3 regions of the Pseudoxanthomonas sp. LH2527 genome follow, and region 3 is predicted to be linked to each of the others. Evidence: predicted binding sites of a transcription regulator. Region 3 holds the regulator's gene; each other region holds the start of a gene.
What was found. The regulator FliA, encoded in region 3, starts transcription of late flagellar genes. The targets are predictions, from matches to a motif close to TAAAGTTTNNCNNNCNNNGGCCGATAA.
Positions count from the first base shown of each region.

Region 1: MMG85_RS16970 (flagellin) is a predicted target of FliA. The motif match lies at 4,780-4,806, and genes of this name have one in related genera.
Region 2: MMG85_RS15285 (HDOD domain-containing protein) is a predicted target of FliA. The motif match lies at 4,839-4,865, and genes of this name have one in related genera.

Region 1 covers NZ_JAKZBW010000039.1:1,770-11,346, forward strand. The annotation lists gene MMG85_RS16955 (flagellin) at 1-746, opposite strand, end outside; gene MMG85_RS16960 (flagellin) at 934-2,139, opposite strand; gene MMG85_RS16965 (flagellin) at 2,220-3,392, opposite strand; gene MMG85_RS16970 (flagellin) at 3,475-4,686, opposite strand; gene MMG85_RS16975 (hypothetical protein) at 5,038-5,607, opposite strand; gene MMG85_RS16980 (hypothetical protein) at 5,591-6,445, opposite strand; gene MMG85_RS16985 (hypothetical protein) at 6,596-7,021, shown strand; gene MMG85_RS16990 (GFA family protein) at 7,092-7,499, opposite strand; gene MMG85_RS16995 (YafY family protein) at 7,587-8,537, shown strand; gene MMG85_RS17000 (TetR/AcrR family transcriptional regulator) at 8,677-9,303, opposite strand; gene MMG85_RS17005 (acyl-CoA-binding protein) at 9,311-9,568, opposite strand.
Region 2 covers NZ_JAKZBW010000030.1:19,676-29,252, forward strand. The annotation lists gene MMG85_RS15245 (YkgJ family cysteine cluster protein) at 1-302, opposite strand, end outside; gene MMG85_RS15250 (DUF6122 family protein) at 573-884, opposite strand; gene MMG85_RS15255 (YaiI/YqxD family protein) at 899-1,369, opposite strand; gene MMG85_RS15260 (hypothetical protein) at 1,366-1,527, opposite strand; gene MMG85_RS15265 (MnmC family methyltransferase) at 1,741-2,583, opposite strand; gene MMG85_RS15270 (M14 family metallocarboxypeptidase) at 2,705-3,631, shown strand; gene MMG85_RS15275 (DksA/TraR family C4-type zinc finger protein) at 3,726-3,992, shown strand; gene MMG85_RS15280 (PA2169 family four-helix-bundle protein) at 4,111-4,566, opposite strand; gene MMG85_RS15285 (HDOD domain-containing protein) at 4,971-5,837, shown strand; gene MMG85_RS15290 (bifunctional diguanylate cyclase/phosphodiesterase) at 5,902-7,977, opposite strand; gene MMG85_RS15295 (fibronectin type III domain-containing protein) at 8,354-9,577, shown strand, end outside.
Region 3 covers NZ_JAKZBW010000011.1:9,983-19,559, forward strand. The annotation lists gene flhB (flagellar biosynthesis protein FlhB) at 15-1,145, shown strand; gene flhA (flagellar biosynthesis protein FlhA) at 1,142-3,223, shown strand; gene flhF (flagellar biosynthesis protein FlhF) at 3,398-5,080, shown strand; partial or broken gene MMG85_RS08060 (MinD/ParA family protein) at 5,136-5,948, shown strand; gene MMG85_RS08065 (RNA polymerase sigma factor FliA) at 5,945-6,697, shown strand; gene cheY (chemotaxis response regulator CheY) at 6,920-7,300, shown strand; gene MMG85_RS08075 (protein phosphatase CheZ) at 7,300-7,917, shown strand; gene MMG85_RS08080 (hypothetical protein) at 7,955-8,092, shown strand; gene MMG85_RS08085 (chemotaxis protein CheA) at 8,120-9,577, shown strand, end outside.

The DNA.
Region 1 (9,577 bases), on a different contig from region 3:
TTCACCGAGTTCAGGGTCACCTGGTCGGCGGTCACCGACGCGTACACGCCGGTTTCGCCCATCTTCGCGTTGATCGCGGTGGCCAGCGTCTTGGCGATGTCGTCGCCGGTGGTGCCGTTGGTGTAGGCGACGGTGTCGATCGCGACCGCGTTGATCGTCAGGCCGGTGATGCTGCCGTCGGCGCCCGCGTCGGCGATCGCCGTGCCGGTGACATCGGCGGCGAACTTGATGTTGCCCAGCGACTGCGAACGCGCATCCACCACCTTGTCGATGGCGATGGCCTGGCCGGCGTTGGCGCCGACCTGGAACAGCTGGCTGGAGAACGAGCCGTCCAGCAGCTTGGTGCCGTTGAACTCGGACTGCTTGGCGACGCGGTCGATTTCCGAGGCCAGCTGCTTGACTTCGGCGTTCAGCGCGGCGCGGTCGGACGCGGAGTTGGTCGCGTTGGCGGCCTGCACCGACAGTTCACGGACGCGCTGCAGGTTGTTGCCGATTTCGGTCAGCGAGCCTTCGGCCACCTGGGCCAGCGAGATGCCGTCGTTGGCGTTGCGGACGGCGACGTCGAGGCCACGGATCTGGGTGGAGAAACGCTCGGAAATGGCCAGGCCGGCGGCGTCGTCCTTCGCGCTGTTGATGCGCAGGCCCGACGACAGGCGCTGGATGGTGGTAGCGAGCGAGGCGCCGCTTGTGCTCAGGTTGCGCTGAGCGTTGAGCGACATCGTGTTGGTGTTGATGACCTGTGCCATGACGGGGTCCTGGAGAAAGGGAGGGTGAGGCGTGGTGCGTGAGAGAGGAGCGGGGAGGAATGCCCGGCGCCCGCCACCAAGCCGGTGGAAGGCGGATAGATGGCAGGGCCATCCATCCCGGCGTCAATCGGAGGGAGACGAATCCTTCCGGGACGCCTGCGCCAGGCGACGATTCCTGTGAAGCGGATTAGCGGAGCAGCGACATCACGTTCTGCGGCACCTGGTTGGCCTGGGCCAGCATGGCCGTACCGGCCTGCTGCAGGATCTGGGTGCGGGTCAGTTCGGCGGTTTCCTTGGCGAAGTCGGTATCGCGGATGCGGCTGCGCGAGGCGGCCAGGTTTTCCGAGCTGGTCTGCAGGTTGGCGACCACCGAGGTGAAGCGGTTCTGCACCGCACCCAGGTCGGCGCGGGCGCCGTTCACGGCGGTCAGTGCCTTGTCGACGATTTCCAGCGCCTGCTGCGCGCCCTTGACCGAGCTGATGTCCAGGTTGGAGGCGTACTGCTTGGTGGTGGCGACGGTGCTGGCGACGACGTCGGCCGGGGCGGTGCCGCCGGTCCACGTGCCGGTCTCGATGGCGATGCCCTTGAACGCGCCGTTGGTGCCGACGCTGTCCTTGACCGAGGTCAGGTTGATCGCGCCCGCCGCGCCGAGTTCGGCATACACGCCGCTCTCGCCGATCTTGGCGTTGATCGCGGTGACCATCGCCTTGGCGGCGGCGTCGCGGGTGCCAGCGGCGGTGCCCTGTGCGGCCACGTCGACGGTGTCGATGGTGACCGTGGCGCCGTCGGCGTTGGTCAGCTGCAGGCCTTCGATCTTCAGCGCGGTGACGCCGTCGGCCGGGGTGGCGGTGGTGAAAGTGGCGGTGGCGAACATCGCGCCGCCCAGCGCATTGGCCTTGGCGTCCACCACCTTGTCGATGGCGATGGCCTGGCCGGCGTTGGCGCCGACCTGGAACAGCTGGCTGGAGAACGAGCCATCCAGCAGCTTGGTGCCGTTGAAGTCGGCCTGCTTGGCGACGCGGTCGATTTCAGAGGCCAGCTGCTTGACTTCGGCATTCAGCGCCGCGCGGTCGGACGACGAATTGGTGGCGTTGGCCGACTGCACCGACAGTTCGCGGATGCGCTGCAGGTTGTTGCCGATTTCGGTCAGCGAACCTTCGGCGACCTGGGCCAGCGAAATGCCGTCGTTGGCGTTGCGCACGGCGACATCGAGGCCACGGATCTGGGTGGAGAAACGCTCGGAGATGGCCAGGCCGGCGGCGTCGTCCTTGGCGCTGTTGATGCGCAGGCCCGACGACAGGCGCTGGATGGTGGTGGCGAGCGAGGCGCCGCTGGTGCTCAGATTGCGCTGAGCGTTCAACGACATGGTGTTGGTGTTGATCACTTGGGCCATGGAGGGTTCCTCAAGGCGTTGAAAAGGGCAGGCATCAGGTGGGTGGGGAGAGAAACGCCCACCCGATGCCCTTCAGCGGTTTAGCGGAGCAGGGACATCACGTTCTGCGGCACCTGGTTGGCCTGGGCCAGCATGGCCGTACCGGCCTGCTGCAGGATCTGGGTGCGGGTCAGTTCGGCGGTTTCCTTGGCGAAGTCGGTATCGCGGATGCGGCTACGCGAGGCGGCGAGGTTTTCCGAGCTGGTCTGCAGGTTGGCAACGACCGAGGTGAAGCGGTTCTGCACCGCACCCAGGTCGGCGCGGGCGCCGTTGACCGAGGTCAGCGCCTTGTCGACGATTTCCAGCGCCTGCTGCGCACCCTTGACCGAGCTGATGTCCAGGTTGCTGGCGTACTGGCGGGTCGGCGCCGCACCGGCGGTGTAACCGGCCGCCGTAGTGGCGAAGGCGGTGAACGCGCCGCTGCTGTTGACGCTGTCCTTGACCGAGGTCAGGGTGACCGCGCCGGCCGCGTTGGCTTCGGCGTAGACGCCGGTTTCGCCGACCTTGCCGTTGATGTGCGCGGCCAGCTGCTTGCCGGCTTCGCTGGCATTGGCGGCGGCCAGGCCGACGCTCTTCACGGTCAGGGCGTCGAAGCTGACGGCCGTGCCCTTGCTGTCGGTGATGGTGAACGCAGCGATCGCGACGTCGGTGTTGTCGACGCCGGTGACCGCGGCGATCGTGCCCGTCGCGAACTGGGCGCCGCCCAGTGCATTCGACTTGGCATCGACCACCTTGTCGATGGCGATGGCCTGGCCGGCGTTGGCGCCGACCTGGAACAGCTGGCTGGAGAACGAACCATCCAGCAGCTTGGTGCCGTTGAAATCGGCCTGCTTGGCGACGCGGTCGATTTCGGCGGTCAGCTGCTTGACTTCGGCGTTCAGCGCGGCGCGGTCGGACGACGAGTTGGTGGCGTTGGCCGACTGCACCGACAGCTCACGGATGCGCTGCAGGTTGTTGCCGATCTCGGTCAGCGAACCTTCGGCGACCTGGGCCAGCGAAATGCCGTCGTTGGCGTTGCGCACGGCCACGTCCAGGCCGCGGATCTGCGTGCTGAAGCGTTCCGAGATCGCCAGACCGGCGGCGTCGTCCTTGGCGCTGTTGATGCGGAGACCCGACGACAGACGCTGGATGGTCGTGGCCAGCGAGGCGCCGCTGGTGCTCAGGTTTCGCTGAGCATTCAACGACATCGTGTTGGTGTTGATTACCTGTGCCATGAGAAGTTTTCCTTAGGCGTTTGTCGCACGGGGGGATGGAGGTTCCAACGCTTCCCGGCCGTGCAACCCGGGACGCAAAGGCTTAGTTACGCAGCAGGGACATCACGTTCTGGGGCACCTGGTTGGCCTGGGCCAGCATGGCCGTACCGGCCTGCTGCAGGATCTGGGTGCGGGTCAGTTCGGCGGTTTCCTTGGCGAAGTCGGTATCGCGGATGCGGCTGCGCGAAGCGGCCAGGTTCTCGGAGCTGGTCTGCAGGTTGGCGACCACCGAGGTGAAGCGGTTCTGGATGGCACCCAGGTCGGCGCGGGCGCCGTTGACCGAGGTCAGGGCCTTGTCGACCACTTCCAGGGCGCGCTGCGAGCCGGCGAAGGTGGTGATGTCCAGGCCCTGGACGAAGCTGTTGGTCGTGGCCAGGTCGCCACCGTTGGTGCTGGTTTCGGTCAGGCCGAGGTTGGCGGCCGTCGAGGCGGTGGCGCCGGCGACAACCGGGCCGCCGAAGGCGAGGGCGAATTCCTGCCCACCCTTGATGCCGGTCAGGTTGATGACGCCGGCCTTGACCTCGGCGTAGACGCCGGTCTCGCCCAGTCGGGCGTTCAGCGCAGCGGCCGCGCCCTGGGTGATCGACTGGCCGGCCTTCACTTCGAAGGCGCCGATGTCGAAGGTCGTCGCGGTGCCGCCGGTCGGCGTGACCGTGACCTGCAGCTGCGAGAAGGTGGTGTCGGCCGCGGCGGCATCGACGCCCAGCGCCGTACCGATGTAGGTGTTGGCGAAGGTCACGCCGCCCAGCGTCTGCGCGCGGGCGTCGACCACCTTGTCGATGGCGATGGCCTGGCCGGCGTTGGCGCCGACCTGGAACAGCTGGCTGGTGAACGAGCCGTCCAGCAGCTTGGTGCCGTTGAAGTCGGCCTGCTTGGCGACGCGGTCGATTTCCGCCGTCAACTGCTTGACCTCGGCGTTCAGCGCCGCGCGGTCGGAAGCGGAGTTGCTGGCGTTGGACGACTGCACGGCCAGTTCGCGGATGCGCTGCAGGTTGTTGCCGATCTCGGTCAGCGAGCCTTCGGCGACCTGGGCCAGCGAGATGCCGTCGTTGGCATTGCGCACGGCCACATCAAGGCCGCGGATCTGCGTGCTGAAGCGTTCGGAAATGGCCAGACCGGCGGCGTCGTCCTTCGCACTGTTGATGCGCAGGCCCGACGACAGGCGCTGGATGGTGGTGGCCAGAGAGGCGCCGCTGGTGCTCAGGTTGCGCTGAGCGTTGAGCGACATCGTATTCGTGTTGATTACCTGTGCCATGTTCGTCTCCTCTTATTTGGATTCACGGCGTTGAAGGGAAAAGACGCTGCCGGTTTGTTTTGTTGGGCTAGTCGTCTTCGTGTTGCGAAATGAATAACGGCGCTGCCAAAAAAACCTTTAGGGGGTGTTCGAAAAAATGTGGTAAGTCGCCGAAACGCCTATGTGACAGGCATTTCCCCGGATGACGAAAAGCGTGACGAAGGCCCTAAAGAAGGCGCGGACGCTGCCGTTAAGCCCGCCTTTCAGGGCGGCGCGGCGCGCAAATGTGAGCGCAGGCGCGGGCGAACGTCCGCGTGCGGCGCTATCGGTGGGATGAGGGAGCGGGCACGCGCGTGACGCGCACGCGGGCGATCAGGGCCTGGGGCTGACCGTGCGCCAGGCGTCGGCGGGATCGGCGAGCAGCGACACATCGCTCATGCGGTACTCGCAACCGACCAGGGTGCGTCCCTTTAGGCTGGGATGTTCGGCGGGGTAGACGACCAGCGCATGCGCGTCGTCCAGTGCGCCGGCCAGCGGTGCGTCTTTGCTTTCTTCCAGCGCACGCTCCAGCTGGGCAGTGGCCTGTTCGATCGGACTATTCACCAGTAACAGCACGCGGTTGTCGGTGATGATGACCGCGTCGCTGCGATGCCCCCACGCCTGCACCGGATCCTGCAAGCGATAGAGGTCCATCATCGGCGCACTGTACTGGCGTTCGGTCTGGACGAACTCCGTCGGGCGCTCGCGCCGCAGGCGCGGCAACAGGGCCGGCAGGTGGGCGATCGACGTGCGGCAGGTGAGCGCATCGAGCAGCGTGTCCGCGGGGCCGGCGGCCGGCGCGGGGACGGCGACGACAGCCGGCTGCGCGGACAACGCTAACGTCGTGCCGGCCAGCGACAGCGCGGCCAGCACGACGGGCAGGGACTTACTCGATCTGCGCATTCGCGTGGGCGGCATCCAGCGCTTCCATGGCGTTGCGCGGCTTGAGCTTGCCGGCCTTCTCGAACGAGGCGGCCGCGGCGTCTTCCTTCTTGTCGCCATGCAGGAGCAGCAGCACGTTGCCGTACTCGACGTGCGCGATGGGGGAGTCCGGCGTCAGCTTGAGGGCGGTCTTGATGTGCGATTCGGCTTCGCCGGCCTTGGCGCCGTAGGTCAGGCCGCCGATCATCGCGCCGATCTTGTCGATGATCTCGGCGTGGTAGAGCGCCAGCGCGGTATGCGCCTCGGCATGCTTGGGTTCGCGTTGCAGCGTGGCGTCCAGCGCCGCCCGCACCTTGCCGGCGATGCCCTGCTTGAGCGCCTTGGCGATGCTCAGGCCCTGGCTGTAGCGGCCCAGCGCGAAGGCGTGGCGGTAATGGCTGTTGGCTTCGTCCGGCAGCGCCTTGATCGCGGCCTCGGCCAGCTTGGCGGCCTGCTCGAAGCACTTCAACTGCTCGGCTTCGTCGTCCACCAGATAGGTGGCGTGGATGCCGATGGCCTTCACCGCCACGGAGGCACCCAGCGGACCGAGCGCTTCACCGGCTTCGTACGCGGCCTGGAAGTCGCCGCGATGGAACGCGCGCCACGCGTCCTGCAGGCGCTGCGCCAGATCGGCGGGCTCGATGCCCTTGGCGGCCTTGCCGGCGGCGGCGATCAGTGCCTTGGCGCGCTTGTCGTCCGGCCAGGGTTCTTGGTCGCCAGCGTGCAGGGCAGGCCAGGCTTTCTTCAGTGCATCGCCGGTGTAGGCATAGGCTTTTGCGTCATGCGGAAACGGCGCCCACTTGGATGATTTTGCTGCCATCGATCGTCCCTCCCAGGAAGCGGCGAGCATCGCCGCGAACGCGGTCCGCAGGCAACCCCTACGCAATCCGTCGCGCCAGCGGCCAATAGTGTGATTGCTCGACGCAGGCCAGACAGCATCGCGTCATGGAAGCCGGCCACCGTGGCCGGCATGTGGACCGCCCCCATGGCCGCCAGGAAGACCTCCCGCAAGACCCCCGAACCCACCCTCCGCCACGTCTGGCTCGCCGGCCTTGGCTTGATCGCCGTCGCACGCCGCGGAGCGCTGACCGCCGCCAACGACGTCGCTGGCAGCCTTCACGCCGCCCGCCAGCAGGCGGAGACCCTGGCCAGCCAGGCCCAGCGTGACGTGCTGGACCGCCTGGCCGGCATCCGCGAGCAGGGCGAAGCCGGCGTGGAGCGCTTCAGCGCCGATGTCGAAGCCCGCCTGCAGCCGGTGCTGGTCAAGCTGGGCCTGAAGACGCCGGCCCGCAAGGCGGCGACCCGCACCCGCAAGAAGACGGCCGCCAAGCGCACGCGCGCCGCCGCACCGCGCAAGGTTGCGGCCAAGCGTCCGGCCCGTCGCAGCCGCGCCTGAGCGCTCACGCCGCGTACCCATCAAACAGAACGCCCCGGCTTGCCGGGGCGTTCTGTTATGTGACGCTCTCTCAGAGATGCCGGGTGATGGCGGGCTCCGAGAACCAGTCGTTGTCGCGCCCGTTGGCGTAGCGGATCGGGATCTCGGCCAGCGTGGCGGGCTCGATGTCGTCCAGGCAGGCCAGGTTAACCGAGTAATAGCGGCCGCCCAGCACCTCCAGTTCGCCGCGGCCGAACGACTTCACACCGCAGTGCCTGCAGAACAGGTGTTCGACCACGCCGCTGCCGAACGGGTAGCGGGTCAGCGCGTCTTCGCCCTGCTGCAGGCGGAAGGCGTCCGGCTTCACCACCGTGCCCCAGTAGCGCGTCTTCGCGCAGATCGAACAGTTGCAGCGGCCGCTGCCGGAAGCCAGGTCGAGATCGACCTCGTAGCGCACGGCCCCGCAATGGCAGCTTCCCTGGTAGGTCTGGACGGTCATGAGGCCTGGCTCCCGGCTGGATGATGGCGTCAGTGTGGTGCTTATCGAGGACAGAATCAGTCCTCAATAGGCGTGCATACTGGCCCCATGCTCAGCACCTCCAACCGTCTTCTCCGCCTGCTCTCGCTGATGCAGTCGCGTCGCCACTGGACCGGCGCCGAACTGAGCCAGCGGCTCGAGGTCGACCGTCGCACCCTGCGCCGCGATGTCGAGCGGCTGCGCGAACTCGGCTATCCCATCGATGCCTCGCCCGGACTGGGCGGTGGCTATCGGCTCGGTGCCGGCTCGGCCATGCCGCCGGTGTTGCTGGAAGACGATGAGGCGGTCGCCGTGGCGGTGGCGCTGCGCACGGCGGCGGCCAGCGTCGGCCGGATGGAGGACACCGCGCTGCGGCTGCTGTCCAAGCTCGACCAATGGTTGCCGGCACGGCTGCGCAAGCGCGCCAGTGCGCTGTATTCGGTCACGCTGTCGCTGGCCGGCGGCGTGCCCACCTCCGACGTGGACGCGCTGCTACGCATCGCCGGCGCCTGCCGTGATGGTTTCCGCCTGCGCATGCAGTACCGCGACCGCAGCCAGCGTGCCAGCGAGCGACTGATCGAACCGCTGCGCCTGGTGCATACCGGCAGCCGCTGGTACCTGGTGGCCTGGGACCTCAAGCGCGAAGACTGGCGGACGTTCCGCGTGGATCGCGTGCAATCGCTGCACGATACCGGCACGCAGTTCCCGCCGCGTGAGTTTCCCGGCGACGTGGCCGATTACGTGGCCAAGTCGATCACGCAGCCATTCACCCGCTACCAGGTCAGGCTGCGACTGTCCGGATCCATCGAAGAACAGGCCACGCGCGTGCCCACGTGGTGCGGCATCCTCGAAGCCGGCGATGCGCACCATTGCCTGCTGGAACTGGGCGCCGAATCCATCGATGCCCTGCTGGCGCTGATGGCGCTGATCGGCCCGGACTTCGAGATCGTCGACGATCGCGGCCTGCTGCCGGAATTGCGTGCGGCCTCGGCGCGGCTGGGCGATACGCTGGCCGCCTGAGTTCCGCCCGCCAGGCATCCATCGGTCCGCGTAGAGCGGAGCTTGCTCCGCTGCTGTCCGTTTCCCGAGACACCGATGCCGTCCGGCGTCGAGCAAGCTCGACGCTACGCCGCAGGGCACAGGCAACGATGAGGCGGCTTCAGACGGTATACGCCTGCGTCAGCGTATTCAGGTGCACGCGTTCGGCGTCGCGCAGGAACGGCGCCACCAGCATCATCACCTGCACGATCCCCTGGCGGATGGCGGCCTGTTCGTCCTTTTCGCCGCGCGTGGCCGCGTAGTTCAGCCAGAACGTGGAAATCACCAGCACGTTGGTGGCGGTGGCGGCCAGTTCCGCCGCCGAGGCGCGCATCACGCCGGCGTGGCCCATCCCGCGCATCACCGCGTGCGCACTGTCGTCGGCGCGCTTGAGGATGCGGGCAAAGCGCAGTCGCAGGCGACGGTTGCGACTGAGGATCTCGACCAGGTCGCGATACAGGAAACGGTAGTCCCAGATGCACTCGAACACCAGGTGCAGCTGCAGCCAGATGTCCTCCAGCCCCGGCAGCCGGTCGGTGGGCGGCGTGAGGGCCGCGTCCATGCGCTCTTCGTACCGCGCGAAGAGCTGCTCGATGATGTCGTCCTTGTTGCGGAAGTGGTAGTACAGGTTGCCGGGGCTGATCTCCAGCTCGTCGGCGATGTGGTTGGTGGTTACATGAGGCTCGCCCTGTGAGTTGAACATCGCCAGGGCGGCGTCGAGGATACGCTGGCGGGTGTCGCGCGCCACGTGCGTCTCAGGCCAGCAACTTCTTCACCAGGTCCACGTACTTCTTCTGCGCATCCTCCTGGGCGGTGCCCTTGAGCTTGGCCCAGGCTTCGTACTTGGCGGTGCCGACGAAGTCGAAGAAGCCGGGCTTGTCGCCCTTCACGTCACCTTCCGCGCCCTGTTTGTACAGCCCGTACAGGCGCAGCAGGGTGTCGTTGTCCGGACGCTCCGACAGCGTCTGGATGTCCCTGGATGCCTGCTCGAACGCGTTCTTCAGATCTGCCATGGATGATCC
Region 2 (9,577 bases), on a different contig from region 3:
AGGGTGAGCGGAATGCCGCGCGATGTGCGATCGAGATACTCGGCACGCACGTCGCGGCAGTAGGGGCCGGCCATGACGAAGCGGCGGCAGATGTCGGGGCGGGTCTCGTAGATCGAGCAGCACATGCGCGCCGCGTCGATCGCCACGCACCAGCCTTCCTCATCGCGCGCCATCACGTGCAGGCCGGCGTCGGTGTAGGAGGTCAGGTGCTCGGGCACCCGGTCTTCCGGCTGCAGGACCACGGTCAGCCGGCAGCACACGGCATCGCAGCGCTCGCACAGCGGGACGGCCACGGCGTTCATGGTCGCGATGCCGGGCGCAGCCAGCCACCGCGAGGCGGAACGCCGGGGCGGGGAAGGACAGGCAAGGGGTAGCGAGGCATGGAGCGCTCCCGGTGAGACGTCCACCCCGTGGGGTCGGGACGCATGGAGGAAAGCGCAGCGGGCGACGTTGTCGGCGGTCGGACGGGACGCAGGAGAGAAAGCAGCGGCGACATGGTACGCCCCTGGCCCGATCCCCGCCCGCCGCAGGCCCGTGGAACTGAACGCGCGGGTCAGATTGGGCGGTCGGCGCTACATCAACAGGCAGTCGATGCCGTCCAGCACGATGTGGATCAGCAGGCCGATGCCGAACCAGCGGGTCTTCCGGGGCAGGGTCAGGCCGGCGTAGACGGCGATGGCGGGCCAGGTGTGCAGGGGATGGAAGCCGATGCTGCAGCGGCCGGGGGCGTAGACCGGGTCGGCGAGCAGGTGGTCCAGGTCGATCACCCAGGCCGCCAGCATCCACAGCGCGGCGCGCTTCCAGTCCTTCGGCCAGCACAGCCGCGCCACCGCAAGCGGCACGATGACGTGCAGCAGCAGGTGCAGCGGGGCGCGCAGTTCCAGGTCGGGCACGGCAATCAGCTCCTCGCGGCCAGCCAGCGGTCCAGCTGGTTGGCGAAGGCCTGGCGGTCGCGCGCGTTGAACACCGCCGGTCCGCCGGTCTGCACGCCGGCGCCGCGCAACTCGTCCATGAAGTTCCGCATGGACAGGCGTTCGGCGATGTTGTCGGGGGTGAAACGGTCGCCGCGCGGGTTGATCGCCTGCGCGCCGTTGGCCAGCACGCGTGCCGCCAGCGGGATGTCCTGGGTGACGACCAGGTCGCCGGCCTGCGCCCGTTCGACGATGGCATCGTCGGCCACGTCGTAGCCGCCCTGGACCTGCAGCGCGCGGATGAAGCGCGATGGCGGCGTACGCAGCCACTGGTTGGCCACCAGCGTGACCTGGACCCGGGCGCGCTCGGCGGCGCGGAACAGGATCTCCTTCACCGGCCCCGGGCAGGCATCGGCATCCACCCAGACCTGGGTGGCGGGGACCGCCCCGTCACTCATTCCGGTGCGGCGTCGGACCCGCTTTCGTCCGCCTCGGGGCCGCCGTCGGGGCGGGCAGCGTCGCGCTCGGCGCGCTTCTTGGCGTCTTTCTCGTCTTTCTTCTTCTTCTTGGCCAGTTCGCGCTGGCGCTTTTCAAAGGAATAGTTGGGCTTGGGCATGGGGCAGGGGGGTATCCAGGAAAGAGGGTGGGGCGGATCGCGGGCGCGATGCGCAGGGGTACACGATAGCCCGCATACGCCGCGCGCGGGCAGGGGCGGGCACCGGAGCCCCGGATTTCAAGGGCTTGAGGGGGCCAGGCGGGTCGCCGCGTAGGCCCGAATGCGCGGTGCGGCACGGCCAGGAGGCGTGCTCGCGGCATGGACGACGCGCCGTCAGCGGCGCACGCCGGTCACGCCATCCAGTGCGCGCTGTGCCTTGAAGCCGGCCTTCTCCAGCCGTTTCGCCACTTCGCCGGGCACGTCGCGGCCGCTGGTCAGCTTGTTGGGGTTGCCGGTGTAGTGGAACAGGGTGCCGCCGCGGCGCAGTACGCGCGCGAGCTGGTCGTAGAAGACCTGCGAATACAGTTCGCCGGCGATGCCGAAGCGCGGCGGATCGTGCAGCAGGGCATCCATCGATGCATCCGGTACTTGCGCGATGGCCTGCGACACGTCGGCATGGGTCAGCTGCAGCCGGCCGCCGGCGTCGGCGGCTTCCGGATCGGGCGACCAGGGGTTCAGCGTGCGCAGCCACAGCACGTCTTCGTTCTTCTCGAACGAAACGATGCGCGCGGCGCCGGCGTCGAGGCCGCAGGCCGCGAAGTAGCCCAGCCCGCCGCAGGTATCCAGCACGGTCTTGCCGCGCGGCTCGACCAGCGCGACCTTGCGGCGCGCGTCGTCCAGCGGGGATTCCTTCGAGGTCGGCAGCATCTTGATGCCGTCGATCTCGAACGTGGGTGCGCCCCATGCGGTGGGCACCAGCTTGATCAGCGAACCCCGGTAGCGCGACACCGGCGCGAAGTCCTCGCCATCCCACCAGTACAGCGTGCGGTCCTTGAGCTTGCCGGGGTAGGGGTAGTCGATGTCCCGCCACTGCCAGCGGTCGGCACCCAGTCGTGCCTCGCCCTGCGAGCGGCCCAGGTCGAGCGATCCGCTCCATGTGCCCTGGCCGCGGTCGCGCGCGGCGAGCAGCGCCGCGGCGGCGTCGCGGGTCAGCAGGGGGCCGGTGTAGTGGGGCATCGTAAGGTCGCGGTTCGGGAAGGCCCGCATTTTCGCCCCGATGGCGCACGCTGGACAGTGCGCAGGCGCCACGGAAGGCCGCTGGTATAGTGCGGCCCCCGCCGGTTGCGCTGCCTTCGCCATGACCCCATTCGACCGTTTCCATCCCATCGGCACCCCCGGCCAGCCCTGGGGCGCGGCCGAAAAGTCGCAGTGGCGCGCGCAGCAGCGCGTGCGGCGCCGCTACGTGGACGATGTCGGCGTCGCGATCGAGGGCCTGCGCGCGCGTTTCGACGTGGAGCAGTACGGCCTGCTGGACTACGGCCCCGGCGAAACCTATCCGCTGTACGCCGTGCGCAGCCGCGACTGGAATGACGCACTGCCCACGATGCTGGTGACCGGCGGCGTGCACGGCTACGAGACCAGCGGCGTGCACGGCGCGCTGCAGTTCCTTGAGCAACGCGCGGGCGACCATGCCGGCAAGGCCAACCTGCTGGTGGTGCCCTGCGTCAGCCCGTGGGGCTACGAACGCATCCATCGCTGGAACGCCGATGCGCTGGACCCGAACCGCTCCTTCCGCGCCGACAGTCCCGCACAGGAGTCCGCCGCGCTGATCGCCTTGGTCGCCCCGATCAAGGACCGCGTGCTGATGCATATCGATCTGCACGAGACCACCGACAGCGACGAGACCGAATTCCGTCCGGCGCTGGCCGCGCGCGATGGCAAGCCGTACGAGCCGGGCGAGATTCCGGACGGTTTCTATCTGGTGGACGACAGCGAACGGCGTCAGCCGGACTTCCAGCGTGCGGTGATCGCCGCGGTGGCCACGGTCACCCACATCGCGCCGGCCGACGCCAACGGCGAGATCATCGGCTCGCCGGTGGTCGCCGAAGGCGTCATCGAATACCCGGTCAAATCGCTCGGCCTGTGCACCGGCATCACCGACGCGCGCTACACCACCATCACCGAGGTGTATCCGGACAGCCCGAAGGCCACGCCGCAACAGTGCAACGATGCGCAGGTGGCCGCGGTGGTGGCGGCGATCGACTACGCGCTGGCGCACCGTTGAATCGAGGCGCCATCGGCCCCATTTCGTTTCGTGAACCCGTGGTGCCGGTGGCGGCGTAAGCTGGCCGGGCGCCCGTGCGTGCGAGGAGACGACCATGGCAACCGGATGGGCCGGCGATGGCGCCGTGCAGGACCAGATCGATGCGACCGTCAAGGACGGTATCGAGCGTGCGCGTCGCGCGCTGCCGAAGGGACCGAGCCTGACCCACTGCGAAGAGTGCGGGAAGCCGATTCCGGTCGCACGCCAGCAGGCCGTGCCGGGCGTGCGCCTGTGCGTGAGCTGCCAGGAAGCGGCCGACCACGAGGAACAGGGCGCCGGCCTGTACAACCGCCGCGGCAGCAAGGACAGCCAGCTGCGTTGATCGGCGCGCGCTGCGTGGGATACACGTCCGGGTTCTCGGCAGATGCGTTTTAGTCGCCCCTTCAGGAAGAAGCCCCGCACGTGGCGGGGCTTCGTCGTTACCGCGTGGCGGGCGTGGCTCAGCTGGCGCGCTTGAGCACCTGCTTGCGGTCGCGCATCACGTTGTGGCACTCGCGGACGCTGGGCAGCAGGGCCTGGGCTTCGGCGCGGGCGGTGGCCGGCGTGTCTTCATCGCTGATCGTTTCGTTGAACGCCTTCAGCAGGCGGTCTTCCGACTCTTCCAGCTCGGCGACGTAACCGTAGGTCGTGTCGCCCAGCGTTGCGCGCACCTTGCCGTAGAACTGCTGCATGCTGCCCACCATGGTGCCGTGCTCGGCCGGTGAACCGCCGGTGGACGCCACCACGGCGCTCAGACGCGCGACGATGTCCTGCTTGACGCCGGCGATGCGCGTGAAGAGCGCCGCCAGCTCCTGGTCCTTCACCTTGCCGGCGGCCTCGGTGTAGAAGCTGTGGCCGTCGCGGGCGATCTCGATCAGATCGTTGAGGCTGTGCTGGATCTTCTTCTGCGTGTTCATCATGAACTCCTGTCGTGGGATGGAGAGGGCGTGTTGCGCCCTTGGGAGACAACTTCCCCCATCGCACATCAACATCGTGTGACCGCGCGAGTGAAGCATTCATGCATGTCGTTCCCGCGCGAAGCGTTAGTGAAATTTTCATGAGCGTGATGCGAAAGGCGAAAGGGAGACCACGCCATCCATTCGAAAATCGCGTGCATGCGTGATCACGACGGCAGTCTGTTCGTGTCAGGGTTTCAGCTTCGCCGTGTCGGACACTGCGGCACCGGAACTCAAGATGCGCGCACCGCGGCCGCTACGATGTCGTCGACTATGCAATCGCAGGTGCGCACGTGGCATTACGGGCAATCATGAGCGGGTGGTGGAAGCGGGAACGGCGCCAGGCCGCGATATCCAGCGTGGCCATGGCGCCACACGCCGATATCACCGGCGTCGTGGCGGCCGAGCACGCGGCGCCTTCGCGCGACTGGGCGGGGCCGCTGCTGCGGCTGGCGCACCTGGATACCGATGCGTGCCTGTCGCCGGAAGACAGTCGAGCGGTGCTCGCGACGGCCCGCGGCGCGCTGGCGCGCTTCGCCGATGATCCGCAGCGGCTGCCGCGGCGACCACAACTGTTGCCACAACTGCTGGGGGCGCTGAACGATGACGACACCTCGGGCCGCGACATCGCCGGCATCATCGCGCGCGATCCGGCGCTGGCGGCCAACCTGCTGAAGCTGGCCAACAGTGCGCTCTACCGGCGCGACACGCTGGCAGTGGAAAGCCTGGACCGCGCGGTGGCGATGGTCGGCGTGGATGGCCTGCGTCATCTGGTCGCGGTGGCACTGATGCAGCCGGTGATGCGGGTGGAAGGCGGTGTGTTCGGGCGGCTGCCGGAACTGGTCTGGGAGCATACCCAGCGCACCGCGCTGGTCGCGGCACGGCTGGCCGGTCCGTCGGGTCGCGAAGCGGTCTTCGCCGCCCAACTGCTGGCGCTGCTGCAGGGCCTGGGCGCCATCGTCGTGGTGCAGGTGCTGCGCGATGCGGCGGCAGGATCGGCGGGGCGCGTGCCCGATGCGGCCGCGATGGCCAGGGTGCTGCACCGCTGGTCGCCGCGACTGGGATGCGCCGTCGCCCGCGAGTGGGGCCTGTCCGAGCGCTTGATGCAGGCCCTGCGCGAGCAGACGGCGGACGACGTGGCGACGCTCGGTCCGCTCGCGCGTGTGCTGGCCAGTGCGGCGCCCGAAGCCGGTGACGCGATGGAGAATCCGCCGGTAGCCAACGCGGCCTGAGGCCGGGCGCGTTGTTCGTCCAGCGTCGGTCGACGCGCGCGCTTATCGCGGCGGCGGCATTGCCTCAGGCGCGCTGGCGCGCCGCCTGCGCCGCGAACAAGGCATCGGCTTCCATCGGTTCGCCCATCAGATAGCCCTGGTAGAGGTCGCACCCCAGGCGTCGCAGTTGCTGGCGCTGGCCGAGGGTTTCCACGCCCTCGGCCACGACCCGCAGGTTGAGCGTCTTGCCCAGGGCGATGATCGACGACACGATGGCGGCGTCTTCGGCATTGGATTCCAGCTCGCGCACGAAGGCGCGGTCGATCTTCAGCTCCGATGCCGGCAGCCGCTTCAGGTACAGCAGGCTGGAATAGCCGGTGCCGAAGTCGTCGATGGAGATCTTCACGCCCATCCGCGTGAGTTCATCGAGGATGCCGAGGCTGGCGTCGGCATCGCGCATGGCGGTGGTCTCGGTGATCTCCAGCGTCAGGCTGCTGGCCGGCACGTCATGCCTGCGCAGCGCATCGGCGACGATCGCCACCAGGTTGGGCGACGAGAACTGGAGCGGCGACAGGTTGATCGCCACGTTCGTCACGCCGTGTCCTTCCTCGCGCCAGGCGCGCATCTGGCGACAGGCCTCGTCCAGCACCCAGTCGCCGATGGGCAGGATCAGGCCGCTGCGCTCGGCGGCGGGAATGAAGGCGCCCGGCGCCAGCAGGCCGAGCTCGGGATGCCGCCAGCGCAGCAGCGCCTCGGCACCGACCATGTCGTAGTGCGGTGCGGAGAACTTGGGCTGGTAGTACAGCACCAGTTCGTCGCGCTCGACCGCGCGCCGCAGTTCGTTCAACAGCTTCAGCTGCTGGTGGGCGCTGATGTTCATCGAGGGCGCGAAAAACGTGTATCCGTTCCGGCCGTTGTCCTTGGTGTGGTACATGGCCGCGTCGGCATGCGCCATCAGCTCGCGCTCGCTGTCGCCGTCGGACGGATACAGCGCGATCCCCATGCTGGCCGTCACCTGCAACTCGGCGCCGTGGACGTGCAGGGCGGTGGTGCCGATGGCGTCGATGATCCGCTGGGCCACCATGGCGGCGTCCTCGGGGTCGGTGGCGGCCACCACCAGCACGAATTCGTCGCCGCCCAGCCGCGACAGCGTGTCCTGGCCGCGCAGCAGGCCGCGCACACGCGTGGCCACCTCCACCAGCAGCGTGTCGCCGGCCTGGTGTCCGTAGGCATCGTTGATGCCCTTGAATCCGTCCAGGTCCAGGAACATGACCGCGAACTGTTCGTGCTTGCGCCTGGCCTTCTCGATGGCCTGCTCGATGCGGTCCTGCAGCAGGATGCGGTTGGGCAGGCGGGTCAGCGGGTCGTGCAGCGCGGCCTGCAGCAGTTCCTCGTTGGCGCGCGCCAGCGAATGCGCCAGGTGGTGCGTTCGCGAGTGCATCTGCCGGTCCAGCACCGAGACGATCAGCGCGATGCCCATGATGGCCACCGTCGCCACCACCACCAGGATCGCCAGCCACTGGGTGGGCACGCCGCCGTCGCGCGCGGCGCCACACCAGCTGTCGGTGGGAAACTGCGCCGCCGCCATGCCGGTGTAGTGCATGCCGACGATGGCGAAGCCCATCACCACCGCCGCGAGCGCGCGCAGCAGGTACTTGCGGCGACCACCGCTGCGCAAGTGGAAGGCGATCCAGAGCGCCGCACCGGACGCGGCCACCGCGATCGCGATGGACAGCGTGAACCAGCCGGGGTGGTAGTCGATGCCAGGCTGCATCTGCAGCGCCGCCATGCCGATGTAGTGCATCAGCGCGATGCCGCTGCCCATAAGCACCGCGCCCAGCAGCAGCCGGCGATGCGGTAGCTGCGGCCGCGACACCAGCCACAGCGCGAACGCCGACGAACCGACCGCGGCCAGCATCGAGCAGAAGGTGAGGGTGAGGTCGTATCCCAGCGGAATCGGCAGATCGAAGGCCAGCATGCCGACGAAATGCATCGACCACACGCCCAGCCCCATCGCGAACGCGCCACCGGCCAGCCACCAGCGCGCCGCCGTGCCCTGCGTGGTGGCGACACGGCCGGCCATGTCGAGCGCGGTATACGAGGCGAGGATGGCGACCAGCAGGGAGAAGAGAACGAGGATCTCGTTGTACGTGCCGGTCATGGGGAGGATCGTGGCCCGTGGGGAGGGCTCTCCAGATGACGGTATCGGCGCCGTCTCGCTGTTCTTGAGCGTCGCATCGCAGCGCAGGCGCGTGCAGCCTGGGCCTGCTCGGCAGCAGCGAGGTTCACCACGGCACAGTGCTTGCATGACAGGCATCGCGGGATCAGGTGAGCGCGAGCACTGGAGCAGGCGCGGCCGTGCCGCTAAGATGCGGTACGAATGCTGCCTTCCGTCAAGCGGAAGGGCAGCGTTCGATCCGGCATGTCGGGGACGTCATTCTTCAAGGCGGGCATGTGCGGGCGATGCGGGTGGGCGCCGACCGGCGTTTCGCCGTCTGTTGCGGTCAAGCGATCACGTTGTGTCGGGGGAAAACCACATGTTGCCTTACCTTTGCGGCGCTACGCGCCGTGCGCCCGCGTTCGTGCGACTGCTTGGCCACGGCCTGTTGGCCTGTTTGATGCTGGCCGCAGTACCGGCGGGCGCGGCGACACTGACGTTCACCAGCGACACCGGTCTCGGAGACGGCATTGCCTCCGACGGTGACGGCGGGTCGGGCGATATCCCCGGGCTGTCGATACAGGTCTACAACATCAGCAACGTCAGCGGCGCCAGCGTCGGCGTGATCCACTGGCGCGACGGCGCCTGGATCTCCAGCGACGATTTGGGCTATTCGGCCCTCACCTTCGATGATGGCGCGAATGGGTTCACCAAGGGCATGGCGGTCCGCTCTGCGGACGGCAGCGAGTTCAAGCTCACGTCGTTCCGGTACTACAGCTGGGGCGAGACCTCGCCCATGACCAATACCGTCGTGGGCTACCGGGACGGCACCCAGGTGGCATCGATGACTTTCCAGGGCTACGATCCGGACGGCACGCCGCAGACGGTGTCGTTGGGGCCGACGTTCTCGTATGTGGACGACGTCAGGCTGTTCACGTCCGCGGGTGGCGTAAACGGGGGTGCGGGCAGTTGGCACTCGATGAACAACATCGTCATCGATCCAGCCATACCGCCGGATACCACGCCGCCGACCGTCGATTCGGTGACGTCCAGTGCGACAAACGGTACCTACAGCGTGGGAAGCGTCATCGCACTGCAGGTGGCTTTCAGCGAGAACGTCGATGTCGTCGGCACGCCGCAGCTGACGATCGAAACCGGTACCACCGATCGTACCGTCAACTACACGAGCGGCAGCGGCAGCAGCACGCTGACCTTCAACTACACCGTACAAGCCGGCGACACGGCGGTCGATCTGGACTACGTGTCGACCACATCGTTGTCGCTGAATGGCGGCGCGATCCGTGACGCCGCCGCCAACGTTGCCACACTGACACTGCCTTCACCCGGAGCGGCGGGCTCGCTCGGTGCGAACAAGAATCTGGTGATCGACGGCGTCGTGCCCACGGTCACGTCCATCACTTCGTCCACATCGAATGGCGCCTATGCATCCGGTGCGGCGATCAGCGTGCAGGTCAATTTCAGCGAGTCCGTGACCGTCATCGGCACGCCGCAGCTGACGCTGGAGACCGGCAGCGTCGACCGCGCGGCCAACTACGCCAGCGGCAGTGGCACCAGCACCTTGACGTTTGCCTACACCGTGCAG
Region 3 (9,577 bases):
GTCGGAAATGCGCCATGTCTGAGCAGGACGAAAGCGGCGAACGCACTGAACTTCCTACCGAAAAACGGCTTCGCGAGGCCCGTGAGCAGGGCAACATCCCGCGCTCGCGCGAGCTGGCGACGGCGGCGGTGTTCGGCGCGGGCGTGCTGGCGATCATCGCGATGGGCCCCGGCCTGGCGCGCAATGCGCTGGGCTGGATGAAGATCGCCCTGACCCCCGACCCCATGCTGATGCGTCAGCCGGACCAGTTGTTCGGCCATGTCGGCCTGTTGCTGCTCAAGCTGCTGGCCGCGGTCGCGCCGGTGGCCGGCATCTGCGTGCTGGCCGGGCTGGCGGCGCCGGCGCTGATGAGCGGCCTGCAGTTCTCGCAGAAGTCGCTGATGCCCGACTTCAAGCGCCTCAACCCCGCCACCGGCCTCAAGCGCCTGTATGGCGCGGAAAGCATCGCCGAGCTGCTGAAGTCGCTGCTGCGTGTGGCGCTGATCGGCGGCGCGGCGGCCATCTGCCTGAAGCTGGGCCTGGATCCCCTGCGCGAACTGCTGACCATGCCGCTGGAACAGGCCGTGCGCAGCGGCCTGTCGTTCACCAGCACCCTGCTGCTGGCCACCACCGGCGGGTTGATCCTGCTGGCCGCCATCGACGCGCCGTACCAGAAGTGGAACTGGCTGCGGAAGCTGAAGATGACGCGCAAGGAGCTGCGCGACGAGATGAAGGAAAGCGAGGGCAGCCCGGAGGTGAAGGGCCGCATGCGCCAGTTGCAGCACCAGATGTCGCAGCGCCGGATGATGGAAGAGGTGCCGACCGCCGACGTGATCGTGGTCAACCCGACCCACTACGCCGTGGCGCTGAAGTACCAAGCCGGCCAGATGGGCGCGCCCACCGTGGTCGCCAAGGGCGTGGACGAAATGGCCCTGCGCATCCGCGAACTGGCCGACGCCCACCGCATCGCCATCGTCTCCGCGCCGCCGTTGGCACGCGCCTTGTATCGGGAAGGCCAGCTTGGCCGGGAAATCCCCGTGAGAATGTACGCCGCCGTCGCCCAGATCCTCTCCTACGTCTACCAGCTGCGTGCCTGGCGCGTGGGCGAAGCCCCGCTGCCCGACCAGCCGACCGTCGACATCGATGAGCACGGAGGCAAGGCATGAGCGCGCAGCCCGCCGGCGGGCTGCGCTGGATGGAGATGCTGAAGAACGGCCTGGGCGCACCGCTGGTCGTGCTGGCGCTGCTGGCCATGATCGTGGTGCCGTTGGCGCCGCCGGTGCTGGACGCGCTCTTCAGCTTCAACATCGCCATCTCGCTGGTGGTGCTGCTGGCGGTGATCTACGTGAGGCGCCCGCTCGACTTCACCATCTTCCCGATCATCCTGCTGATGACCACCATGCTGCGGCTGGCGCTGAACGTGGCGTCGACGCGGGTGATCCTGCTCAACGGCCAGAACGGCCACGACGCCGCCGGCAAGGTCATCGCGGCGTTCGGCGAGTTCGTGGTGGGCGGCAACTACGCCGTCGGCATCGTGGTGTTCGCCATCCTCACCATCATCAACTTCGTGGTGATCACCAAGGGCGCCGGCCGCATCGCCGAGGTCTCGGCACGCTTCATCCTGGACGCGATGCCCGGCAAGCAGATGGCCATCGACGCCGACCTCAACGCCGGCGTGCTGACCCGCGAGGAAGCCAAGGCCCGCCGCGAGGAAGTGCGCGCGGAAGCCGACTTCTACGGTTCGATGGACGGCGCCAACAAGTTCATCCGCGGCGACGCCATCGCCGGCATCCTGATCCTGTTCATCAACCTGGTGGGCGGCTTCGCCGTGGGCATGTTCCAGCACGGCATGCCGGCGGCCGAGTCCGCTTCCACCTACACCCTGCTGTCGATCGGCGACGGCCTGGTGGCACAGCTGCCCGCGCTGCTGGTGTCGTCGGCCGTGGCCATGCTGGTGACCCGCGCCTCGCGCTCGGAAGACATGGGCCAGGCCGTGATGGGCCAGGCCTTCGGCCAGCACAAGGCGCTGGCGGTGGCGGCCGGCGTACTGGGCCTGGTCGGTCTGGTACCCGGCATGCCCAACGTCGCCTTTTTGACGCTGGCGGCCGGCATCGGCTACCTGGCCTGGAAGATGTGGAAGCGGACCCAGGAAGGGCCGGACGCGGCCGGCGGCGACGTGCCCGCCCTGCCCGGCCCGGGCGCCCCGGACCGCAATGCCGAACTGACCTGGGACGAGCTGCGTCCGGTCGATCCGCTGGGCCTGGAAGTGGGCTACCGGCTGATCCCGCTGGTCGACAAGAACCAGGGCGGCGAGCTGATGTCGCGGATCAAGGCCGTGCGCCGCAAGCTGACCCAGGACCTGGGCTTCCTGGTGCCGCCGGTGCACATCCGCGACAACCTGGAACTGCCGTCCAACGGCTACCGGCTGCTGGTGCATGGCGTGCCGGTGGCCTCGGCGGAGATCCATCCGGACCGCGAACTGGCCCTCGACCCGGGCGGCGCGTTCGGCACCATCGACGGCATCCCCGGCAAGGACCCGGCGTTCGGCCTGGACGCGGTGTGGATCCAGTCGCACCAGAAGGCCACCGCCGAATCGCTGGGCTATACCGTGGTCGATCCGGCCACGGTGATGGCCACCCACCTCTCGCACCTGGTGCGCGAACACGCGCCGGAACTGCTTGGCCACGAAGAAGTGCAGCAGCTGCTGTCGCAGCTGGCCCGCAGTGCGCCGAAGCTGGTCGAGGACCTCACCCCGAAGGCGCTGCCGCTGGCCACCGTGGTGCGCGTGCTGCAGAACCTGCTGATCGAGCGCGTGCCGATCCGCCAGCTGCGCCGCATCGTCGAGGCGCTGGTCGAGTTCGCCCCGCAGAACGCCGATCCGGCCGCCCTCACCGCCGCCGTGCGCACATCGCTGGGCCGCTTCATCGTGCAGGAAATCTCCGGCATGGCACCGGAACTGCCCGTCTATACCTTGGCGCCGAATCTGGAACGCGTCTTGCAGGACAGCACCCAGGGAACCGGCGCGGCGCTGGAACCGGGACTGGCCGAACGCCTGCACCAGAGCCTCGCCGACGTGGTGACCAAGCAGGAAGCCCGCAGCGAGCCTGCGGTGGTGCTGGTACCGGGAACGGTCCGCGCCGCCCTCGCCCGCCTGGTCCGCCACAGCGTCCCCTCGCTGTCGGTACTGGCCTACAGCGAGGTGCCGGAAGACAAGCGGTTGAAGCTGGTGGGGACGATCAGTTGATCGCGCGGGAATGGGGATTTGGGAATGGGGAATCGTGAAAAGCGATTCCAGGCCGGAGAAAGCAGTGATGACGCGAACATGTAGACACAAGGCAAATCAGGGCGCGAGACCTCGCAACGATCAGCGAGTCCTTTCGATTCCCCATTCCCTATTCCCCATTCCCGGCCTGCACCCATGAAAATCAAACGCTTCGTCGCCGCCGACATGCGCACTGCCTTTGCGATGGTCCGGCAGGAACACGGGCCGGATGCGGTGATCCTGTCCAATCGGGTCACCGAGGACGGTGTCGAGATCGTCGCCGCCAGCAACTACGACGAGGCGCTGGTGCAGCGCACGCTGGAGGCGATGCGTCCCGCTGCACCCGCAGCGCCGCTGCATCCGCTGCTGGACCCGGCCACGCCGGCCGCCGCCGCGAATGCACCCGCCCAGTCGCCGGCGCAGGCCGCGGCCAGCTACTTCGCCCGTCGCCAGCCGGCGACGCCTGCGGCCCCGCACGCCGAGGTCGCGAAGCCGGCGCCTGCCGCCGCCGCTGCGGTCACCGTCGCCACGCCTTCGCCGGTCACCGCGCCGCGTGCGCCGGTGGCCCCGGCCGACCGCGTGCCGGCACCGGTGGTGCGCGAGATCGCGCCGCTGCTGATCGAACCCGAATCCTTCGCCGCCAAGCTGGCGTCGTGCCTGCCGCCGGCGCCGGCCAACGAGCCCGTCGCCATCGCGCCGGCCATCGCCCCGCGTCGCCCGGTGGTACCGCGCGCCGAGGCCGACGACACCCTGGACCTGGACGCGCTGCTGCCCTTGATCGCACCGCCGGTGTCGCTGCCGGAACCCGAACCCGCGCCGGTGGCGGCCCTGCACGCCACCCGCACGCCGGCCCTCGCGCCGGTGCCGGCGCCCACCACCGTCACCGTGCCCACGCTGAGCGTGGTCACCGACAACGCCGCGCAGGCGCGCGAGAGCGACGAGCAGCTCGTGCAGATGCGCGGCGAACTGTCGGCGATGCGCGAGATGATCGAACGCGAGATGCATCGCCTCACCGACGAACGCCTGCGCGGTTCGCCGGTGCGCATGCAGGCGATGGAGCTGATGGAGGACTACGGCTTCGACGCCGGCATCACCCGCGACATCGCCCTGCAGATTCCGGCCGATACCGAAGCGCATCGCGGCCGCGGCCTGATGCTGGGCCTGCTGTCGAAGAAGCTGCCGGTGCTCGACACCGACCTGCTGGACACCGGCGGCGTGATCGCCTTGGTCGGCCCCACCGGCGCCGGCAAGACCACCACCATCGCCAAGCTGGCCGCCTGCTTCGCCCAGCGCCACAACCCGCGCGACGTGGCGCTGGTGACCACCGACACCCTGCGCGTCGGCGGCCGCGAGCAGCTGCATGGCTATGGCCGCCAGCTCGGCATCGCCGTGCACGAGGCCGACAGCGCGCAGGCCCTGGCCTTGGTGCTGGAACGCCTGCGCGACTACAAGCTCGTGCTGATCGACACCGCCGGCCTGGGCCAGCGCGACCGCAACCTGGTCGGCCAGCTCAACTGGCTGCGTGCCTCCGGCCAGGTGAAGACCCTGCTTTGCCTGCCGGCCAATTCGCACTTCTCCGACCTGGACGAAGTGGTCCGCCGCTTCAGCACCGTGCAGCCGCAAGGCGTGGTGCTGACCAAGCTGGACGAGACCGGCCGCCTGGGCAGCGCACTGAGCGTGGTCGTCGACCACCAGCTGCCGATGACCTGGGTGACCGACGGCCAGCGCGTTCCCGACGACCTCCATCGCGCCAACAGCGCCCACCTCGTGCTGCGGCTGGACCAGCTGCGCCGCGAAGCCGACGAACCCTGCTCGACCGAGGCCACCCATGTCGCCTGACCACCCGCTGCAGACCAATCCCCGCAGCACCCCGCCGTTGCCCGGCGCGTTCCATCCCGTGCGCGTCGTCGCCGTCACCGGCGGCAAGGGCGGCGTGGGCAAGACCAACGTCTCGGTCAACCTGGCCGTGTCGCTCGCCGAGATGGGCAAGCGCACCCTGCTGATGGACGCCGACCTGGGCCTGGCCAACGTGGACGTGCTGCTCGGCCTGTCGCCGAAGTTCACCCTGGCCGACCTGGTGGCCGGCCGCTGCGGGCTGGAGGATGTGCTGCTGGAAGGTCCTGAGGGCGTGCTGGTAGTGCCGGCGTCGTCGGGTTTCCGCCACATGGCCGAACTGACCCCGGCCGAACACGTCGGCCTGGTCAACGTGTTCTCAGAACTCCAGCGCGCCCTCGACTTCATGATCGTCGACACCGCCGCCGGCATCACCGACAGCGTGCTGACCTTCTGCCAGGCCGCGCAGGACACCGTGGTGGTGGTCTGCGACGAACCGGCCTCGATCACCGACGCCTACGCGCTGATCAAGGTGCTGGCGCGCGAGCGCGGCCTGGACCGCGTGCACGTCATCGCCAACATGGTCCGCGACCCCAACGAGGGCCGCAAGCTGTACGAGAAGCTCGCCCGCGTCTGCGAACGCTTCCTCGGCGACGTTGCCCTGCACTACCTGGGCGCCGTGCCGCAGGACGACTGGCTGCGCCGCGCCGTGCAGCGCCAGCAGGCGGTGGTGAAGGCCTACCCGGGCAGCCCCTCGGCGCGCGCCATCACCGACATCGCACGCACCACCGCACGCTGGCAGCCGCCGGTGGGCGCGCGCGGCAACGTGGAATTCTTCGTCGAACGCCTGATCCAGCGGGGGGTGGCCGCATGAACACCGCCGCCGCCCAATACCGCGCGGTGCAGCGAAGCGCCGCCAACGACTTCGTCACCCAGCACGCCGACCTGGTCCGCCGCATCGCCCATCACCTGGCGGCGCGACTGCCGGCCAGCGTGGAGATCGACGACCTGATCCAGGCCGGCATGATCGGCCTGCTGGAAGCCTCGCGCAGCTACGACGCCGAACAGGGCGCCTCGTTCGAGACCTACGCCTCCATCCGCATCCGCGGCTCGATGATCGACGAGATTCGCCGTGGCGACTGGGTCCCGCGCTCGGTGCACCGCCGCGCGCGCCAGGCCGCCGCCACCGTGCGCGAGATCGAACAGCGCACCGGCCGCGCCGCCATCGCCACCGAAGTCGCGAGCGCGATGGAGATGCCGCTGCCCGAATACCTGCGCCTGATGGAAGACGCCGCGCGCGGCCAGGTGCTGAGCCTGGAGTCGCACATCGACGACCACGGCGAGCCGAACACCTCGCGTACCGGCGGTCCCTCGCCGCAGCAGAACCTGGAACGCAGCGAGTTCCGCCAGCAACTGGTCAAGTGCATCGGCCAGCTGCCCGAACGCGAGCAGCTGGTGCTGTCGATGTACTACGAGCAGGAGCTCAACCTGAAGGAAATCGGCGCCGTGCTCGGCGTGAGCGAGTCGCGCGTCTGCCAGATCCACGGCCAGGCGATGGTGCGCCTGCGCGGCCGCCTGCAGGTGTTCGAGAAGGCCGATGCGGGGCTGGGAGACGATGAGTGAAAGGACGGGGAATCGGGAATAGGGAATAGGGAATAGGGAATGGAGAGTGGCGCTCTGCGTTGTCCGCAGGTCCGCGTTCCTTCGGACGCAACAAAACCGCTCCCCATTCCCCATTCCCTATTCCCGATTCCCCGCTACCCCTAAACCTTTCCCGGCCCCGGCCGATACCCCTTCCAGACTCGCCGTCCACGCAATACCGGAGCACCCGTGACCAACAAGAACATGCGCATCCTCATCGTGGACGACTTCTCCACCATGCGCCGCATCATCAAGAACCTGCTCAACGACCTGGGCTACACGAACACCGCCGAGGCCGAGGACGGCAACAGCGCGTTGACAGCGCTGGGCCAGGGTGGTTTCGACTTCGTGGTCACCGACTGGAACATGCCCGGCATGACCGGCATCGAGCTGCTGAAGGCGATCCGTGCCGACGACCGCTACAAGACCCTGCCGGTGTTGATGGTGACCGCCGAGGCCAAGCGCGAGCAGATCATCGAGGCGGCGCAGAACGGCGTGAACGGCTACATCATCAAACCGTTCACCGCGCAAACGCTGGAAGAAAAGCTGGGCAAGATCTTCGAACGCCTGGGAGCGGCCGCCTGATGAACGCCGTCGTCGACGCCACCGCTGCCCGCGCCGCGCTGGTGGAGAAACTGCAGCACGCCCTCGACGCCCTGGAACAGGGCGACGAAGCCGGCTGGCGTCGCGAGCTGGATGCCATCGCCGCCTGGCGCACGCAGCCGATGATGCAGGGCCTGGGACGGCTGGCGCGCGAACTCGCGCAGACGCTGGGCGAGCTGCCGCCGACCGGTCCGGACGAACTCGACGACGCCTGCTCACGCCTGGACCATGTGGTCGAAATGACCGAACAGGCCAGCCACAAGACGCTGGACCTGGCCGAACAGTGCCGCGGCTACGCCACCGAACTGAAAGCCACCGAGCTGTCACCGGCGCAGGCCGCGCTGGTGGACAGCATCGGCAAGGGCCTGTCCGAGATGGCGCTGGCGCAGAGTTACCAGGACCTCACCGGCCAGATCATCCGCCGCGTGGCGGGCATCGTGCGCCGCGTGCACGAGGGCTTCGGCGCGCTCGGCCTGCCGCCGCCGGAAAAAAACCGCGACAAGGGTTCAGAACTCGCCGGTCCGGCCGTTGCTGGTCTTGACCGCAACGCGTTTTCGCAGGACGACGCCGACGACCTGCTGTCCGGCCTGGGGTTGTAGCCCCGGGGGACACGCGCTGCGGAACCGGAGACCTGCCATGCCCGCCGCTGCCGCCCGCCGTTCCCGTCACCCCGTCGTCCTGCTGTTCGTGGGATCGCTGCTGGTCTGCGATGCGCTGGTCGGCCGCTTCCTGCGACGCCGTGCCGCCCCGGCCCTGCTCGATTCCTCCCGCTGATCGCCTGCCCCGGTATCCGTCCTGCCCATGTCCGCCGTCACGCCCGAAATCGCCGCCGACTTCCTGATCGAAGCGCAGGAAATCCTCGACCGGCTCGGCGAACAACTGGTCACGCTGGAACAGGACCCGTCCGACAGCGACCAGCTCAACGCGGTGTTCCGCGGCTTCCACACGCTCAAGGGCGGTGCCGGCTTCCTCGGCATCCAGCCGATGGTCAACCTGTGCCACGCGGCCGAAGAGACGCTGGGCCTGGTCCGCGCCGGCCAGGCCACGCTGGAAGCGCAGCACTTCGACGCCGCGCAGCAGTCGCTGGACTGGCTGCAACAGATGCTCGACGCCATCGGCGCCGGCGAAGAGCCGCCGCATGCACCGCAGATCCTGATCGACCAGTTCGACGTGCAGGGCGGCACACCCGCCTCGCGCCCGGCGCCTGCCGCGCTCGCGACCCCCACGGCGCCCGCCGCGGGCGGCGACATGATCAGCGACGACGAATTTGAAGCCCTGCTCGACCAGCTGCACGGCGAGGCGGCGCCCACCACCGTGGCCACGCCTGCGCCCGCAGCGCCGCGTGCCGCGCCGGCGCCCGCTCCCGCCAGACCCGCCGCGCCGAAGCCCGCCGCCAAGGCCGGTGGCGAGGTCGAACAGACCATCCGCGTGGACACCAAGCGGCTGGATGCCATCGTCAACCTGGTCGGCGAACTGGTGCTGTCGCGCAACCGCCTGAAGACCCTGCGCGCGCGCATCCGCGACGAAGAACTGGACCGCGCCGTCAGCAGCCTGGACATCGCCACCGCACGCCTGCAGACCGCCGTGATGCGCACGCGCATGCAGCCGGTCGGCAAGGTGTTCTCGCGCTTCCCCAAGGTCGCCCGCGACGTCGCCCGCCAGTTGCAGAAGGAAGTCGACCTGGAACTGGTAGGCGCCGACACCGAACTCGACCGCAACCTGGTCGAGGCGCTGGCCGATCCGCTGGTGCACCTGGTGCGCAACGCGATCGACCACGGCATCGAAGTGCCGTCGCTGCGCGAAGCGTGCAGCAAGCCGCGGCAGGGCCACGTGCGCCTGTCGGCGCAGCAGGAAGGCGACTTCGTCACCATCGAGATCCGCGACGACGGCGCCGGCATCGATCCGGAACGCCTGCGCGCCAAGGCGCTGGAAAAAGGCCTGATCGATCCCGAGGCCGCTGCCCGCCTCAGCCATGACGAGTGCCTGCAGCTGATCTTCCTGCCGGGCTTCTCGACCAAGGCCGAGGTCACCGACATCTCCGGCCGCGGCGTCGGCATGGACGTGGTGCAGTCGCGCATCCGCGAACTCAGCGGCCAGATCACCATCCATTCCGATGTCGGCCGCGGCAGCCGTTTCGTCATCCGCGTGCCGCTGACCCTGGCCATCCTGCCGACCCTACTGGTGCAGGCCGGCGAGCCGGTCTATGCGCTGCCGCTGGCGCGCGTGATGGAAGTGCTGCACGCCCCGTCCGAAAGCCTA